Regions from separate parts of the Streptomyces sp. NPDC041968 genome, predicted to be linked through region 2. Evidence: riboswitches for the same ligand, from Rfam matches in the RefSeq annotation. Region 2 holds a riboswitch; the other holds the start of a gene.
What was found. Region 2 has a riboswitch for S-adenosylmethionine ahead of thrC (threonine synthase). Riboswitches for the same ligand answer to the same signal wherever they lie in the genome.
Positions count from the first base shown of each region.

Region 1: it holds a riboswitch for S-adenosylmethionine, as region 2 does, so the genes downstream of both, ACZ6EG_RS01860 (aminotransferase class V-fold PLP-dependent enzyme) here and thrC (threonine synthase) in region 2, are expected to answer to the same signal.

Region 1 covers NZ_JBVJCB010000001.1:401,968-409,114, reverse strand. Annotated here, with positions in the region: gene qcrB (cytochrome bc1 complex cytochrome b subunit) at 1-904, shown strand, start outside; gene trpD (anthranilate phosphoribosyltransferase) at 1,036-2,100, shown strand; SAM riboswitch class IV at 2,181-2,297, shown strand; gene ACZ6EG_RS01860 (aminotransferase class V-fold PLP-dependent enzyme) at 2,498-3,886, shown strand; gene ACZ6EG_RS01855 (glycerate kinase) at 3,820-5,046, opposite strand; gene ACZ6EG_RS01850 (SLC13 family permease) at 5,187-6,602, opposite strand; gene ACZ6EG_RS01845 (response regulator transcription factor) at 6,701-7,147, opposite strand, start outside.
Region 2 covers NZ_JBVJCB010000012.1:133,641-140,787, reverse strand. Annotated here, with positions in the region: gene groL (chaperonin GroEL) at 1-385, opposite strand, end outside; gene ACZ6EG_RS27375 (cold-shock protein) at 715-918, opposite strand; gene ACZ6EG_RS27370 (MoaD/ThiS family protein) at 1,357-1,632, opposite strand; gene thrC (threonine synthase) at 1,629-2,930, opposite strand; SAM riboswitch class I at 2,948-3,095, opposite strand; gene ACZ6EG_RS27360 (glucosyl-3-phosphoglycerate synthase) at 3,234-4,178, shown strand; gene ACZ6EG_RS27355 (alpha,alpha-trehalose-phosphate synthase (UDP-forming)) at 4,253-5,641, shown strand; gene otsB (trehalose-phosphatase) at 5,744-6,613, opposite strand; gene ACZ6EG_RS27345 (DUF3263 domain-containing protein) at 6,699-6,932, opposite strand; gene ACZ6EG_RS27340 (ABC transporter substrate-binding protein) at 6,968-7,147, opposite strand, start outside.

The sequences.
Region 1 (7,147 bases), on a different contig from region 2:
GTTCGCGGGCCCCGGCAAGACCAACAAGAACGTCGTCGGCATGCCGCTGCTGCCGGTGTACATGGCGAAGGCCGGAGGCTTCTTCTTCCTGGTCTTCGGCGTGATCGCCGCCATCTCGGCGATCGCCACGATCAACCCCATCTGGTCCATCGGCCCCTACCGGCCGGACATGGTCTCCACCGGCGCCCAGCCGGACTGGTACATGGGCTTCTCCGAGGGCCTGATCCGTGTGATGCCCGGCTGGGAGATCAACTTCTGGGGCCACACGCTGGTCCTGGGCGTGTTCGTCCCGCTGATGATCTTCCCGCTGGTCCTGGTCGCGATCGCGGTCTACCCGTTCATCGAGTCCTGGGTCACCGGCGACAAGCGCGAGCACCACATCCTGGACCGCCCGCGCAACGCCCCGACCCGGACCGCGTTCGGTGTCGCCTGGATCACCGAGTACTTCATCCTGCTCATCGGTGGCGGCAACGACATCTGGGCCACGCACTTCCACCTGTCGATCAACGCGATCACCTGGTTCGTCCGCATCGCGTTCTTCGTCGGCCCGGTCATCGCGTTCATCGTCACCAAGCGGATCTGCCTCGGCCTCCAGCGCCGGGACAAGGACAAGGTGCTGCACGGCCGCGAGTCCGGCATCATCAAGCGCCTGCCGCACGGTGAGTTCATCGAGGTCCACGAGCCGCTCAGCCAGGAGCAGCTGCACACCCTCACGGCCCACGAGCAGTACAAGCCGGCCGAGATCGGCCCGACGGTCGACGAGAACGGCGTCGAGCGCAAGGTGAAGAGCACCGAGAAGCTCCGCGCCAAGCTCAGCAAGTCGTACTACGGCGAGGAGTCGCAGATTCCGAAGCCGACCGTCGAGGAGTACAAGGAGATCACGAGCGGCCACGGCCACCACTGACCCTCCAGCGTCGCCACACCACGGTCGAAGGGCCCCGTCCGTTCCGCGGACGGGGCCCTTCGCCGTACCCGGGGCTGGATAGGGTGGGAGCGCACTTCCTTTCCGCAGTACACACGACACAGGAGCGGCTCATGAGCGCTGTGACCCCCGCTGGAGGCGACAACGCGGCGGGCCGCTCCTGGCCCGCCCTGCTGAACGGACTGCTGGACGGTCAGGACCTGTCCGCGGACGACACCGCCTGGGCGCTGGACGTGATCATGCGGGGCGAGGCGACCGACGCGCAGATCGCCGGCTTCGCGGTGGCCCTCAGGTCCAAGGGCGAGACCGTCGAGGAGATCTCCGGCCTGGTCCGCACCATGTACGCCCACGCCAACGTGATCGAGGTGCCGGGCGAGACGGTCGACATCGTCGGCACCGGCGGCGACGGCGCCAAGACGGTCAACATCTCCACCATGTCGGCGATCGTCGTGGCCGGCACGGGCGCGAAGGTCGTCAAGCACGGCAACCGGGCGGCCTCCTCGGCGTCCGGCGCCTCCGACGTCCTGGAGAAGCTCGGGGTGAACCTGGAGCTGACGCCGAAGCGGGTGGCGGAGGTCGCCGAGGAGGCCGGCATCACTTTCTGCTTCGCCGTGAAGTTCCACCCCGCCCTGCGCCACGTGGCGGCGGCCCGCGGCCAGCTCGGCATCCGCACGGTGTTCAACTTCCTGGGCCCGCTGACCAACCCCGCCCGGGTCACGTCCCAGGCGATCGGGGTCGCCCACGCCCGGATGGCGCCGATCATCGCCGGCGTCTTCGCCGAACGCGGCCACTCGTCCCTGGTCTTCCGCGGCGACGACGGCCTCGACGAGCTGACCACCACCGCCACCTCCCGGGTCTGGGTCGTGCGGGACGGCCGGGTGAGCGAGGAGACCTTCGACCCGCGCGACGTCGGCCTCGACCTGGTGCCGGTCGAGGCGCTGCGCGGCGCCGACGCCTCCTACAACGCCGACGTCGCCCGCCGCCTGCTCAACGGCGAGACGGGCCCGGTGCGGGACGCGGTCCTGCTGAACTCGGCGGCGGCCCTGGTGGCCCTGGAGCCGGGTGACGCACCGCTGACCGCGCAGATCCGGGCCGGCATGGACCGGGCCGCCGAGGCGATCGACTCCGGCGCCGCGCGCCGCGCGCTGGAGCGCTGGGTGGCCGCCAGCAACGCGTAGCCGCTCTCTCGTGTGACGTGCGTCCCGCGATCCGGACTCGGGTTGCGGGGCGCCGATCATTTCCCCTAGGTTTCTCGACAGGTCATGAGTGACAGTCATGAGGCCCCGGCCGACTGTCCGGCAACCCTCCGTCCGTGGCGGGGTGCCCCGGGTGAAGACCAGGTCGTGGACAGCAAGGTCCGCGGCAAGCGCGGACCCCTCGCACGCTTTCGAAGAGTGTGGGTCCAGGGGTCCTGGGTCGTTCGAGGGAGTCTCCCGTGAATCAGCGAATGCGATAGGGCCGCAGAGCCCCGCCTCCGCAGCGCCTCTTCCCCCTTCTCCGCCGTTCCGGCCTTCCCATGCCCGAACCCGCCGTGGTTCGCGTGGTGATGCCGTATGCCTTCACGGGAGTGCACCCATGTCCGTCTCCGCCGTCGCCGTCGACCCCTCCGTCTGTGCCCCGCTGCCCGTTCTGGGCCGGGACGTCACCGTTCCGCTCGTCACCGGCGGTGAGGTCACCTACGCCGCGCTCGACTACGCCGCCAGCGCCCCCGCGCTCCAGCAGGTCTGGGACGAGGTGGCGGCCTACGCCCCGTACTACGGCAGCGTGCACCGGGGCGCCGGGTACCTGTCGCAGCTGTCGACGGACCTGTTCGAGAACGCCCGCACGACCGTCGCCGGCTTCCTCGGCTGCCGGGACACCGACCAGGTCGTCTTCACCCGGTCCACCACCGACTCCCTCAACCTGCTCGCCGCCGCGCTGCCGGCCGGCTGCCGGGTCTTCGTCTTCGAGACCGAGCACCACGCCTCGCTGCTGCCCTGGCGGGACGCGGACGTGACGTACCTCGACGCTCCGCGCACCCCGGCCCAGGCCGTCGAGACCCTGGAGCGCGCCCTCGCCGCCCGCGAGCCGTACGGGCCCGCCCTGGTCTGCGTCACCGGCGCCTCCAACGTCACCGGCGAGCTGTGGCCGGTGCGCGAACTGGCCGCCGCCGCCCACGCGCACGGCGCCCGGATCGTGCTGGACGCCGCCCAGCTCGCCCCGCACCACCCCGTCTCGGTGGCCGACCTGGACGTCGACTGGGTCGCCTTCTCCGGGCACAAGCTGTACGCCCCCTTCGGCACCGGCGTGCTGGCGGGGCGTGCCGACTGGCTGCGCGAGGCCGAGCCGTACCTGGCCGGCGGCGGCGCCAGCCGCAGCGTCTCCCGGCGCGCCGACGGCGGCGTGGACGTCCAGTGGCACGACAGCGCCGCCCGCCACGAGGCCGGGTCGCCCAACGTCATCGGCGCCTACGCCGTCGCCGCCGCCTGCAAGGCACTGGAGGAGGCCGGGTTCGACACACTGGTCGCCCGCGAGCAGTACCTCGTGGGCAAGGTGCGCGAGGGCCTCGCCGAGGTGCCCCAGGTGCGTGTGCTGTCCCTCTTCGGCGACGACGCGCCCCGGGTCGGCGTGCTCTCCTTCGTCGTCGAGGGGTGGAACAGCTCGCACTTCGCCGCCGCGCTCTCCGCCGAGTACGGCATCGGCGTGCGCGACGGCCTGTTCTGCGCCCACCCGCTGGTCCGCACCCTGCTGGGCAGCGACCCGCAGACGCAGGGCGAGTGCGGTGCCCCCGAGGCCGCGCCCGGGGAGAAGTCCCTCAACGCCATCCGGGTGAGCTTCGGCGCGGGCACGCCGGACGAGCACGTCGAGCGGTTCGTGAAGGCCGTCAAGGAGCTGGTGAGCGACGGCGCCCGGTGGAACTACCGCACCGAGGACGGGCGGTGCGTCCCGGACACCACCTCCGCCGCCGAGGTCCCGGCGGCCTGAGCGGTCCGGCCCGCCGGCAGCCGCGACCCCAGCAGGATCATCCGCAGCGCCCGCTCCGTGGCGTCCGTGAGGAGTTCGGCGGCGCGCAGCAGTGCGTCGGCCAGCGCCATGGGGGCCGGCATGATCCCGTGGCAGGCGTCCACCCCCGGCACCTCGTGGGCGCCCTCGCCGAGCGTGCCGGCCAGGGCGAGGACGGGACGGCCGGAGAGCTTGGCACGCCGGGCCACCTCCGCGGGGACCTTGCCGCGCGGCGTCTGGTGGTCCAGGGCGCCCTCGGCGGTGAGCACCAGGTCGGCGCGGGCGAGGCGGGCGTCCAGGTCGACGTGGTCCAGCAGCACCTCGAAGCGGGGCAGCAGCCGGGCGCCGACGGCGGCCAGCCCGGCGCCCAGCCCGCCGGAGGCGCCGGTGCCGGGGCCGGTGCGCAGGTCGGTGCCGGTGACACCGAGGTCGCGCGTGAGGACGCGCGCCCAGTTCTCCAGACCGGCCGACAACTGCTCCACCTGCGCGGGCGTCGCCCCCTTCTGCGGACCGAACACCCGGGCCACGCCCCGCTCGCCGCACAGCACGTTGAAGGGGTTGCAGGCCACCAGCAGCTCGGTGTCCCCCAGCCGGGGGTCGAGGCCGGTCGGGTCGACGCGGGCGAGACGGGTCAGCTCCCGTCCGCCGGGCGGCAGTTCGAAGCCGTCGGCGTCCAGCAGCCGCGCGCCGAGCGCCTGGAGCGCGCCCGCGCCTCCGTCCGAGGTGCCCGAGTCGCCGCAGCCGACCAGGATCCGCCGCACCCCGGTGTCGAGCGCGGCGCGGAGCAGCTCACCGACGCCGTACGTGGTCGTGGCACCCGGGTCGCGCAGGGCCCGGGGGACCAGGGACAGTCCCGCGACGGCCGCCATCTCCACGACCGCCGTGTCCTGGGCGCCGAGCAGCGCGAAGTGGGTGCCGACGGGCTCCCCGACCGGCCCCGTGGCGGGCAGCGCCACCAGCCGCCCCCCGGTCGCCGCGGCCAGCGCCACGGCTGTGCCCTCGCCGCCGTCGACCAGCGGGATGCTGTCGATCTCGGCGGTCGGCAGCACCCGGCGCACCCCCGCCGCGATGGCGTCGGCGGCGGCCTGGGCGGACAGGGACTCCTTGAAGCCGCTGGGGGCGACGACGACACGGTGCAGCACGGCGGGCACGGCGGGCACGGTGGGCACGGAGGCCGCGGAGGCCGCGGAGGCCGCGCGGGAGGACACCGAGGCCGCGGGGATCGCGGCGGGCGCGGAGGACAAGGCGGGCAGGGAGGGCATGGAGGGCATGGAGGGCTCCTTCATCGGGTCACGGGTACGCCGAGCAGCGGCCAGACGGCGGCGGCGAAGAACAGCACGAGGGCGGCGGTCAGCGGTGCCAGGACGGCGGACAGCCGCAGCAGGTCACGCGGGGTGTAGGTGGGGGTGCCGGGGAGGTCGGAGAAGAGCGTGACCGGCTTGGCGGAGGCCGGCAGCGTGTGGCAGAAGCCGGCCGCGGCGGTGGAGGCGAGCGCGGCGGCGACCGGGTTGACCCCGGCTCCCACCGCCGCGGCGATCACCAGCGGGACCAGGACGGAGGAGCGGGCCGAGCGGGACTGGAGGACCAGGTGGGCGGCCGTGCTCACCGCGACCACGACCCCGAGGAAGACGGCCGGCGTGACGTCCGCGGGCAGCCCCGACACCAGCCACCTCGCCGCACCGGAGTCGGAGAGGGCGACACCCATCGCCATGGTCGCCGCCATGAAGAGCAGGAGCGACCACGGCACCGTCTTCAGGGCGTCCTTGAGCCGTACGGTGCCGAGCGCGGGGGAGGAGGCGACCACCGCGCCGATCAGTGCCACCACCGCCGGGGAGACGTGGTGCACGGGCTCGCTGCACCACAGGGCCACCACCGTGGCCAGCAGCAGGGCGCAGCGCTTCTCCGCCTGCGTCCAGGGGCCGGTGACCGGGCTCTCCGTGTGCCGCTGTATCTCCTCGGCGGTGATCTGGACCGGGCCCCGGCGGTCCGCGCGCCGGGTCGTCGTCAGCAGGACGGTCTCGGCGGCCAGGTGCGAGGAGGCCACCGCCAGCGGCAGCCCGAGCAGCAGCCACTGGGTGAAGCCGATCCGGTCGCCGGTCGACTCCCACAGCACCGACACCGTGATCAGATGCGCGCCCGCTCCGATCAGGGTCGCCACCGCCGACAGAAGGATCACGGTCGGGAACAGCAGCGCCAGCATCACGACCAGTCGTTTCCGGTCGGCGAGGGCCTTGGCGAGGGCGAGGAACACCGGCAGGGCGAGCGCCGCCCGGCCCGAGGTGGCCGGTACCGCGAACGCGGTCACGACCAGCGCGGCCGTCGTCAGGTGCACCAACTGTCGTACGCTGCGCGCCCCGCCGACCAGGAACACCGCCGCCCGCCCGGCGAGCCCGGTCCGGGCCACCGCCGCCGCCAGCACGAAGGCGCAGATCAGCAGCCACACCGTGTCGTCCCCGAGGGTGCCGAAGAGGGTGTCGCTGCTGATCACGCCCGTCGCCGTCAGCGCGAGACCGGCGCCCAGCGCGATGTACGTGTCGTCGATCGGCGTACCGATCCAGGCGCAGGTGGCCAGCGCGAACACGGCGAGGGTGAGGCGCGCGTCGCCGCCGAGGGCCGGGAAGTTGGCGGGGACCGCCAGCAGCGCGCACAGGGACAGCGCCACGCACAGGGCCGCCGCGAGGCGGAGGTTCAACGTCACGTCATTCAGGGTTCTCCCGGGCGGTGAGTCCCCAATGAGCCCGACATGAAGGAAACTTCACACAAAAGCCGGTCAGTCGGCCCCCGCCGGGACGTGCGTCAGCCCGGCAGCCGGTACCCCATGCCCCGTACCGTCTCCACCCGCTGCGCCCCCAGCTTCTTGCGCAGCGCCCGCACGTACACGTCCACGATGTTCGAGCCGGGGTCGAAGTCGTAGCCCCACACATGGGAGAGGATCTGCTCCCGGGACAGGACCTGCCCCGGATGCCGCAGGAACAGCTCAAGCAGCACGAACTCACGGGCCGTCAGGTCCACCGTCCGCTCCGCCGCCCGGGCCCGGCGGGTGCGCAGGTCCAGCGAGAGGTCACCGGACCTGAGCACCGTCACCTCCGGCGCCCGGGCCGCCGTACGCAGCCGGAGCCGCACTCGCGCGAGCAGTTCCTCGAAGCGGAACGGCTTGGTCATCCAGTCGTCTGCGCCGCCCTCCAGGCCGGCCACCGTGTCCCGTACGGAGTCCCGGGCGGTCAGCACGATCACCGGGGTCGT
Region 2 (7,147 bases):
CGGCGGAGACGGCCTCGACGGCCTTCTCGATGCCGCGCTTCAGGGCCATCGGGTTGGCGCCGGCCGCGACGTTGCGCAGGCCTTCCTTGACCAGGGCCTGGGCGAGAACGGTCGCGGTGGTCGTACCGTCACCGGCGACGTCGTCCGTCTTCTTGGCGACTTCCTTGACCAGCTCGGCGCCGATCTTCTCGTACGGGTCCTCGAGCTCGATCTCCTTGGCGATGGAGACACCATCGTTGGTGATCGTGGGGGCGCCCCACTTCTTCTCGAGGACGACGTTGCGGCCCTTGGGGCCGAGCGTCACCTTGACGGCGTCCGCGAGCTGGTTCATGCCGCGCTCGAGGCCGCGCCGTGCCTCCTCGTCGAACGCGATGATCTTGGCCATGTGAAGTGGTCCCTCCAGGACTGGGGGTGATTCCTTCGGACCGCGCCCGCGCCCGCGACGGACGGCTCGCCGGCCTTGTGGTTCCTTCCCCACCCGGCCTGCGGGCCTCACCGACCCGGTCCTTCGTTGTCACTCTCACCTTCAGAGTGCTAACGCCAATGATTAGCACTCGCCCCCATCGAGTGCAAGCGCCTTCGGGGGATCGGCCCGGCCGCTCAGCCCCCGGCGAACACCGGTGCGGCCCGGCGCGGGCAAGCCGAAGGGCCCGCACCTCGACCGAGGTGCGGGCCCTTCGGAGAAGAACCGTTCGCTTGCGGTGGCCGGACGTCTCAGGCGCTGAGGCGAACCATGTCGGCCTGCGGGCCCTTCTGACCCTGCGAGATCTCGAACTCGACCCGCTGGCCTTCTTCGAGGGTGCGGTAACCGTCCATCTGAATCGCGCTGTAGTGGACGAAAACATCCGCACCACCGTCGACCGCGATGAAGCCGTACCCCTTCTCCGCGTTGAACCACTTGACGGTGCCCTGAGCCATGCCTAACTCCCCTATTACTGGCCCTTGCACAGATCCGCACTTCGCGGACCCGGGTCAGACCTCGCCCCCCACGACTGGGGGCGTGCGCCGGAACGCGTCGACCGCGGCTGAATGTATCTGTCCAACTGCCGTCTGCAACAGGTCAATCGGACGAGAAATCTGGACGCACCAGGTCCGCAATGTGGCGAGAATTCGCCTGAATTCGGGTCAAGTCGGGGCACGCAAAGGGCACAAAAGCCGCGAAATACGCCCACACTTTGGCTACATCTTGTCGGGCGCCGGGCAGGAATTCGGGATTCCCGATCTTTGGGTCGGGAGCGCGTTCCCCAACTCTACCGCGCTCAATCCCATGGAATTGCCCCCTCCGCTTCTCTCACGGAGGGGGCAATTCGATGAACGCTGCGTTACCTCAATTACCGATGGTAACGACGAGGCGGGTCAGCCGCCGGCGACCGCCGGGATGATGGAGACGCCCGCGCCGTCGGGGGTGGCGGTCTCCAGGCCCTGCTCGAAGCGGACGTCGTCGTCGTTGACGTAGACGTTGACGAAGCGGCGCAGCTTGCCCTGGTCGTCCAGGACGCGGGCGGCGATGCCGGTGTGGTTCTTCTCCAGGTCGGCGATGACCTCACCGAGGTTCGCACCGTCGGCGGCGACCTCGGCCTGTCCACCGGTGTAGGTGCGCAGGATGGTGGGGATGCGAACGGTCACGCTCATGCGAGGCCAGCCTCTCGGAAGGAGTCCAGGTTCGGGCGGATGGTGGTGGTGAGTCCGGTGCCGGCCACCGCGTCCAGCGTCTTCAGGCCGTCGCCGGTGTTGAGGACGACGGTGGTGAGCGACGGGTCCAGGACGCCGTCCTCGATCAGCTTCCTGGTGACGCCGACCGTCACGCCGCCCGCCGTCTCCGCGAAGATGCCCTCGGTGCGGGCGAGCAGCTTGATGGCGTCGACGACCTGCTCGTCCGTCACGTCCTCGACGGCACCGCCGGTGCGGCGCGCGATGTCCAGGACGTACGGCCCGTCGGCCGGGTTGCCGATCGCGAGGGACTTGGCGATGGTGTCCGGCTTCTGCGGGCGTACGACGTCGTGGCCGGCCTTGTAGGCGGTGGACACCGGCGAGCAGCCGGCGGCCTGGGCGCCGAAGATCTTGTACGGCCGGTCCTCGACGAGACCGAGCCTGATCAGCTCCTGCAGCCCCTTGTCGATCTTCGTGAGCTGGGAGCCGGAGGCGATCGGGACCACGAGCTGGTCGGGCAGCCGCCAGCCGAGCTGCTCGCAGATCTCGTAGGCCAGCGTCTTGGAGCCCTCGGCGTAGTACGGCCGCAGGTTGACGTTGACGAAGCCCCAGCCCTCGCCCGCCGGGTCGCCGATCAGCTCGGAGCAGAAGCGGTTCACGTCGTCGTAGTTGCCCTCGATGCCGACGAGCTCTCCGCCGTAGACAGCGGCCATGACGACCTTGCCCTGTTCCAGGTCGTGCGGGATGAACACGCAGGAGCGGAAGCCGGCGCGGGCGGCGGCGGCGCCGACGGCACCCGCGAGGTTGCCGGTGGAGGAGCAGGAGAGGGTGGTGAAGCCGAAGGCGCGGGCGGCCTCGATGGCCTGGGCGACGACACGGTCCTTGAAGGAGTGCGTCGGGTTGCCGGAGTCGTCCTTGACGTAGAGGCCGCCGGTGACGCCCAGCTCGCGGGCGAGGTTGTCGGCCTTGACGAGCTTGGTCCAGCCCGGGTTGATGTTCGGCTTGTCGGCCACGTCGGCGGGGACGGGCAGCAGCGGGGCGTACCGCCAGATGTTCGCGGGGCCCGCCTCGATGCGCTTGCGCAGCTCCTCGGTGTCGTAGGCCGAGAAGTCGTAGGCGATCTCCAGCGGGCCGAAACACTCCTCGCAGGCGAAGACCGGGCCGAGCGGCACGCGGTGACCGCACTCGCGACAGGAGAGCGCCGCGGCGGGGCCCAGATCGACGGAGCCGGCGGGGGCGGCGGAGGGGGTGGTGGTGCTTTCGGCGGTCTGCACAGCCATGGAGGCGAGGCCCTTTCTCCTCATCTTCCTCACGACGCATCTCGCCGTGAGACGGATTTGGCACCTTCCCTAGCCGGGAGCCTCGCCACGTCTGCGTGACAAGAACCGACTGGAGGGTTGCCGGGGCTTCAACGGGCCGTATCCCTCTGCCCCTCTGGATGAGCGGTATTCGATTGTTGTGCGGTGCGCGCGGCGACCCCGGCATGCGGTGGTCCCACGCGTTGTTCAAGACTGTAACCGAAGGCCAGGGCGGTCGAGACAGTCGTCCGTACCGCGAGATGGATCACAGAGGAGCCACCGACCGTGCTGGAAGAAGTCGAGCGCTGGCTGGGCGCACGCTCCTGGTCCGTGACGGACCGGCCCGTCCAGCAGCTGCTGACCGCCAAGCACGCCACCGGGCAGACGGTGAGCGTGGTGCTCCCCGCGCTGGACGAGGAGGCGACGGTCGGCGACATCGTCACGGTGATCCGGCGGGAGCTGATGGGGCGCGACCCGCTCGTCGACGAGGTCGTCGTCGTGGACTCCGGGTCGCGCGACCGGACGTCGGCGGTGGCCGCGGCGGCGGGCGCCCGGGTCGTGCACCGCGACGCGATCCTCCCGCGCATCCCGGCCGTCCCCGGCAAGGGCGAGGTGCTGTGGCGCTCGCTGCTGGTCACCGGCGGCGACATCGTCTGCTTCGTCGACGCCGACCTGCGGGAGTTCTCGGCCGACTTCGTCTCCGGGATCGTGGGCCCGCTGCTCACCGACCCGGACGTGCACCTCGTCAAGGCCATGTACGACCGTCCGCTCGGCGCGGCTCCCGGACAGGGCGGCCGGGTCACCGAGCTGATGGCCCGCCCGCTGCTCAACATGCACTGGCCGCGGCTGGCCGGCTTCGTCCAGCCGCTGGGCGGCGAGTACGCGGCCCGCCGCTCGCTGCTCGAACGGCTGCCCTTCCCCGTCGGGTACGGCGTCGAGCTGGGCATGCTGGTCGACGCCCTGCACCTGGTGGGCCTGGACGGCCTGGCGCAGGTCGACGTCGGGGTCCGCAGGCACCGCCACCAGGACGGCCAGGCCCTGGGCCGGATGTCCGCGGCGATCTACCGCACCGCCCAGCTGCGGCTGGCCCGCGGCCACCTGGTCCGGCCGGCCCTCACCCAGTTCGAGCGGGGCCCCGCCGGTTTCGAGCCGCGCACGTACACCGTGGACACGGAGGAACGGCCCCCCATGACGGAGATCGCGGAGTACGCGGCCCGGAGGGTGGCGTGAATCTCGGCCGGACGCGCGCCGAAGGGCCGGCGGTCCACGTTTGAGGGTTCGGGGGCCGGGCTAGGTTGAGGCGTATGGCTTCAAGGTTCGGTGCTGCTCAGGTGCTGGTCGCCTCCAATCGGGGGCCCGTCTCGTACGAGGTGCGCGAGGACGGCTCGCTGCACGCGAAACGCGGGGGTGGCGGGCTGGTCTCGGGACTGTCGGCCATCGGGCCGGACGCGGGGGCGCTGTGGGTGTGCTCCGCCCTGAGCGACGGCGACCGCGAGGCGGTGCGGCGCGGGGTGGGCGAGGACGGCGTGCGGATGCTGGACGTGCCGGCCGACGTGCACGCGGACGCGTACAACGGGATCGCGAACTCCGTGCTGTGGTTCGTGCACCACATGCTGTACCAGACGCCCGTGGAACCCGTCTTCGACGCGGAGTTCCGGCGCCAGTGGGCCTCCTACGAGGCGTACAACCGGGCCTTCGCCGAGGCGCTGGCCGAGGAGGCCGCCGAGGGCGCGGTCGCGATCGTGCAGGACTACCACCTGACGCTGGTGCCGGGGATGCTCCGCGCGCTCCGGCCCGACCTGCGCATCGGCCACTTCTCGCACACGCCGTGGGCGCCGGTGGACTACTTCCGGATGCTGCCGGACGACATCGCCGAGCAGGTGCTGCGCGGCATGCTGGGCGCCGACCGGCTCGGGTTCCTCACCCGGCGCTGGGCCGACGCGTTCACCGCGTGCTGCGACGCGCTGGTGGGCGGGACCGGCGGCACCGAGATCGGCGTGCACGGGCTGGGCGCGGACGCGGACTTCCTGCGCAAGCGGTCGCACGAGGCCGACGTGGACGAGCGGATGGCCGCGCTGCGGGCGGAGATCGGCGAGGGACGCCGGACGATCGTGCGGGTGGACCGGACCGAGCTGTCCAAGAACATCGTGCGGGGGATGCTGGCCTACCGGCAGCTGCTCACCGACCGGCCCGAGTGGCGCGAGCGGGTCGTGCACGTGGCGTTCGCCTACCCGTCGCGGCAGGACCTCGCCGTGTACCGGGACTACACCGCGGAGGTGCAGCGGGTGGCGGAGTCGATCAACGTGGAGTTCGGGACGGCGGGGTGGACGCCGGTCGTGCTGCACGTGAAGGACGACTTCGCGCGGTCGCTGGCGGCGTACCGGCTGGCCGACGTGGCCCTGGTCAACCCGATCAGGGACGGCATGAACCTCGTCGCCAAGGAGGTGCCGGTCGTCTCCGACGAGGGGTGCGTGCTGGTGCTGTCGCGGGAGGCGGGGGCGTACGAGGAGCTGGGCGAGGACGCGCTGGTGGTGAATCCGTACGACGTGTCGGGGACGGCCCGGGCGCTGCACGAGGCGTTGTCGGTGGGTGCCGGGGAGCGGGCGGAGCGGTCGAAGCGGCTGGCCGCGGCGGGCACGGCGCTGCCTCCGGCGCGGTGGTTCCTGGAGCAGCTGGACGCGCTGAGGTCCTGACCACCGGGTGACCGGCGGGTCTCGCGGAAGCGGATGCGGGGAGCGGGTGCGGGGAGACTCCCCGCACCCGCTTTCGGCCTCTCCGTGCAGGGGGGCCGTGGTTCAGGCCAGCCGGTCCGCCAGGGCGCGCAGCAGCCGTACGACTCCCGCCGGGCCGTCCACCACCACGTCCGCCCGCTTCCTGAGGTCGGGGACCTCGTCGCTGCCGCTGCACACCAGCAGGCCGGGGGTGCCCTCCGCGCGCAGGGCGTCGACGGCCGCGAAGGCGGGGAGGTCGCCGAGGTCGTCGCCGGCGTAGACGACGGTCTCGGCGCCGACGTCCCGGGCGTGTGCCCGCAGCGCGGCGCCCTTGTCCATGCCGGGCGGGCGCAGCTCCAGGACCATGCGGCCCGGCTCGACGATCAGTCCGTGGCGGGCGGCCAGGCCGGTGAGCGGGGCGCGCAGCGCGTCGAAGGCCGCCTGCGGGTCGGGGGCGCGGCGGGTGTGGACGGCGACGGCGTGGCCCTTCTCCTCGACCCAGGTGCCCGGCCCGGCGCCGGACCGCTCCAGCAGCTCCGGCAGCTCGGCGCGGACGGCGGCGACGCCGGGGTGCGGTTCGGGTGCGGTGAGGGTGCCGGTGGCGGCGTCCCAGCGCTCGGCGCCGTAGTGGCCGAGGACGACGAGGTGCTCCAGGCCCGGGGCGTCGGCGAAGCCGCCGTGGCGGACGGCGACCTCGGCCGGGCGGCCGGTGATCACCGCGACGGAGGCGACCCTCGGCGCGAGGGCCGCGAGCGCCGGTACGGCGTCCGGGTGGGCGCGGGCCCGGTCGGGGTCGGGCACGATCGGCGCGAGGGTGCCGTCGAAGTCGAGCGCGACGACCGCGCGGGCGGGGCGGGCGAGCAGGGCGTCGAGCCCCGCACGTCCGGCCTCCGTCGCGGGCGTCGGCAGGTGGTCCGGCGAGTCGTCTCGGGTGGATTCCTGGTGGCTGCCCATACCGCGAACCTATCCCGCGGACCCGCACCGCACGCCTGTCCCGCGCATCCGGCCGGTGCTCCGGCCCGTGCGTCCGGCCGGTGGCCTACCGCTCCCCGCGCCGCGTCTCGCGCACCCGGCGCAGGCGGTTGACCGTCACCGGGTCGGCGGCCAGGGCGCGGGGGTCGTCCAGGAGGGCGTTGAGGAGCTGGTAGTAGCGGACGGGGGCCAGGCCCAGTTCCTCGCGGATCGCCCGCTCCTTCGCGCCGGGGCCGGGAAAGCCGCGGCGCTCCAGCGCGAGGATGTTCCGCTCCCTCTGTCCGAGCCGTCCCAGGTCCATGTACGGCACCGTAGCGCCCGCCACCGACAGCCCCGCTACTCCGCGCTGCCCGCCCGCATCGCCGTCGCCTGGATCCGGCCGAGCACCTCCGACGGGCTGTTGCCGGGGGCGACCGCCTGGCCGATGAGCTTCTTGACGTCCGCGCTGACCGAGGCCCAGGAGGTCTTGCCGACCGGGTACAGCTCCGAGAGCAGCAGCTCGTCCAGGAAGGGCCG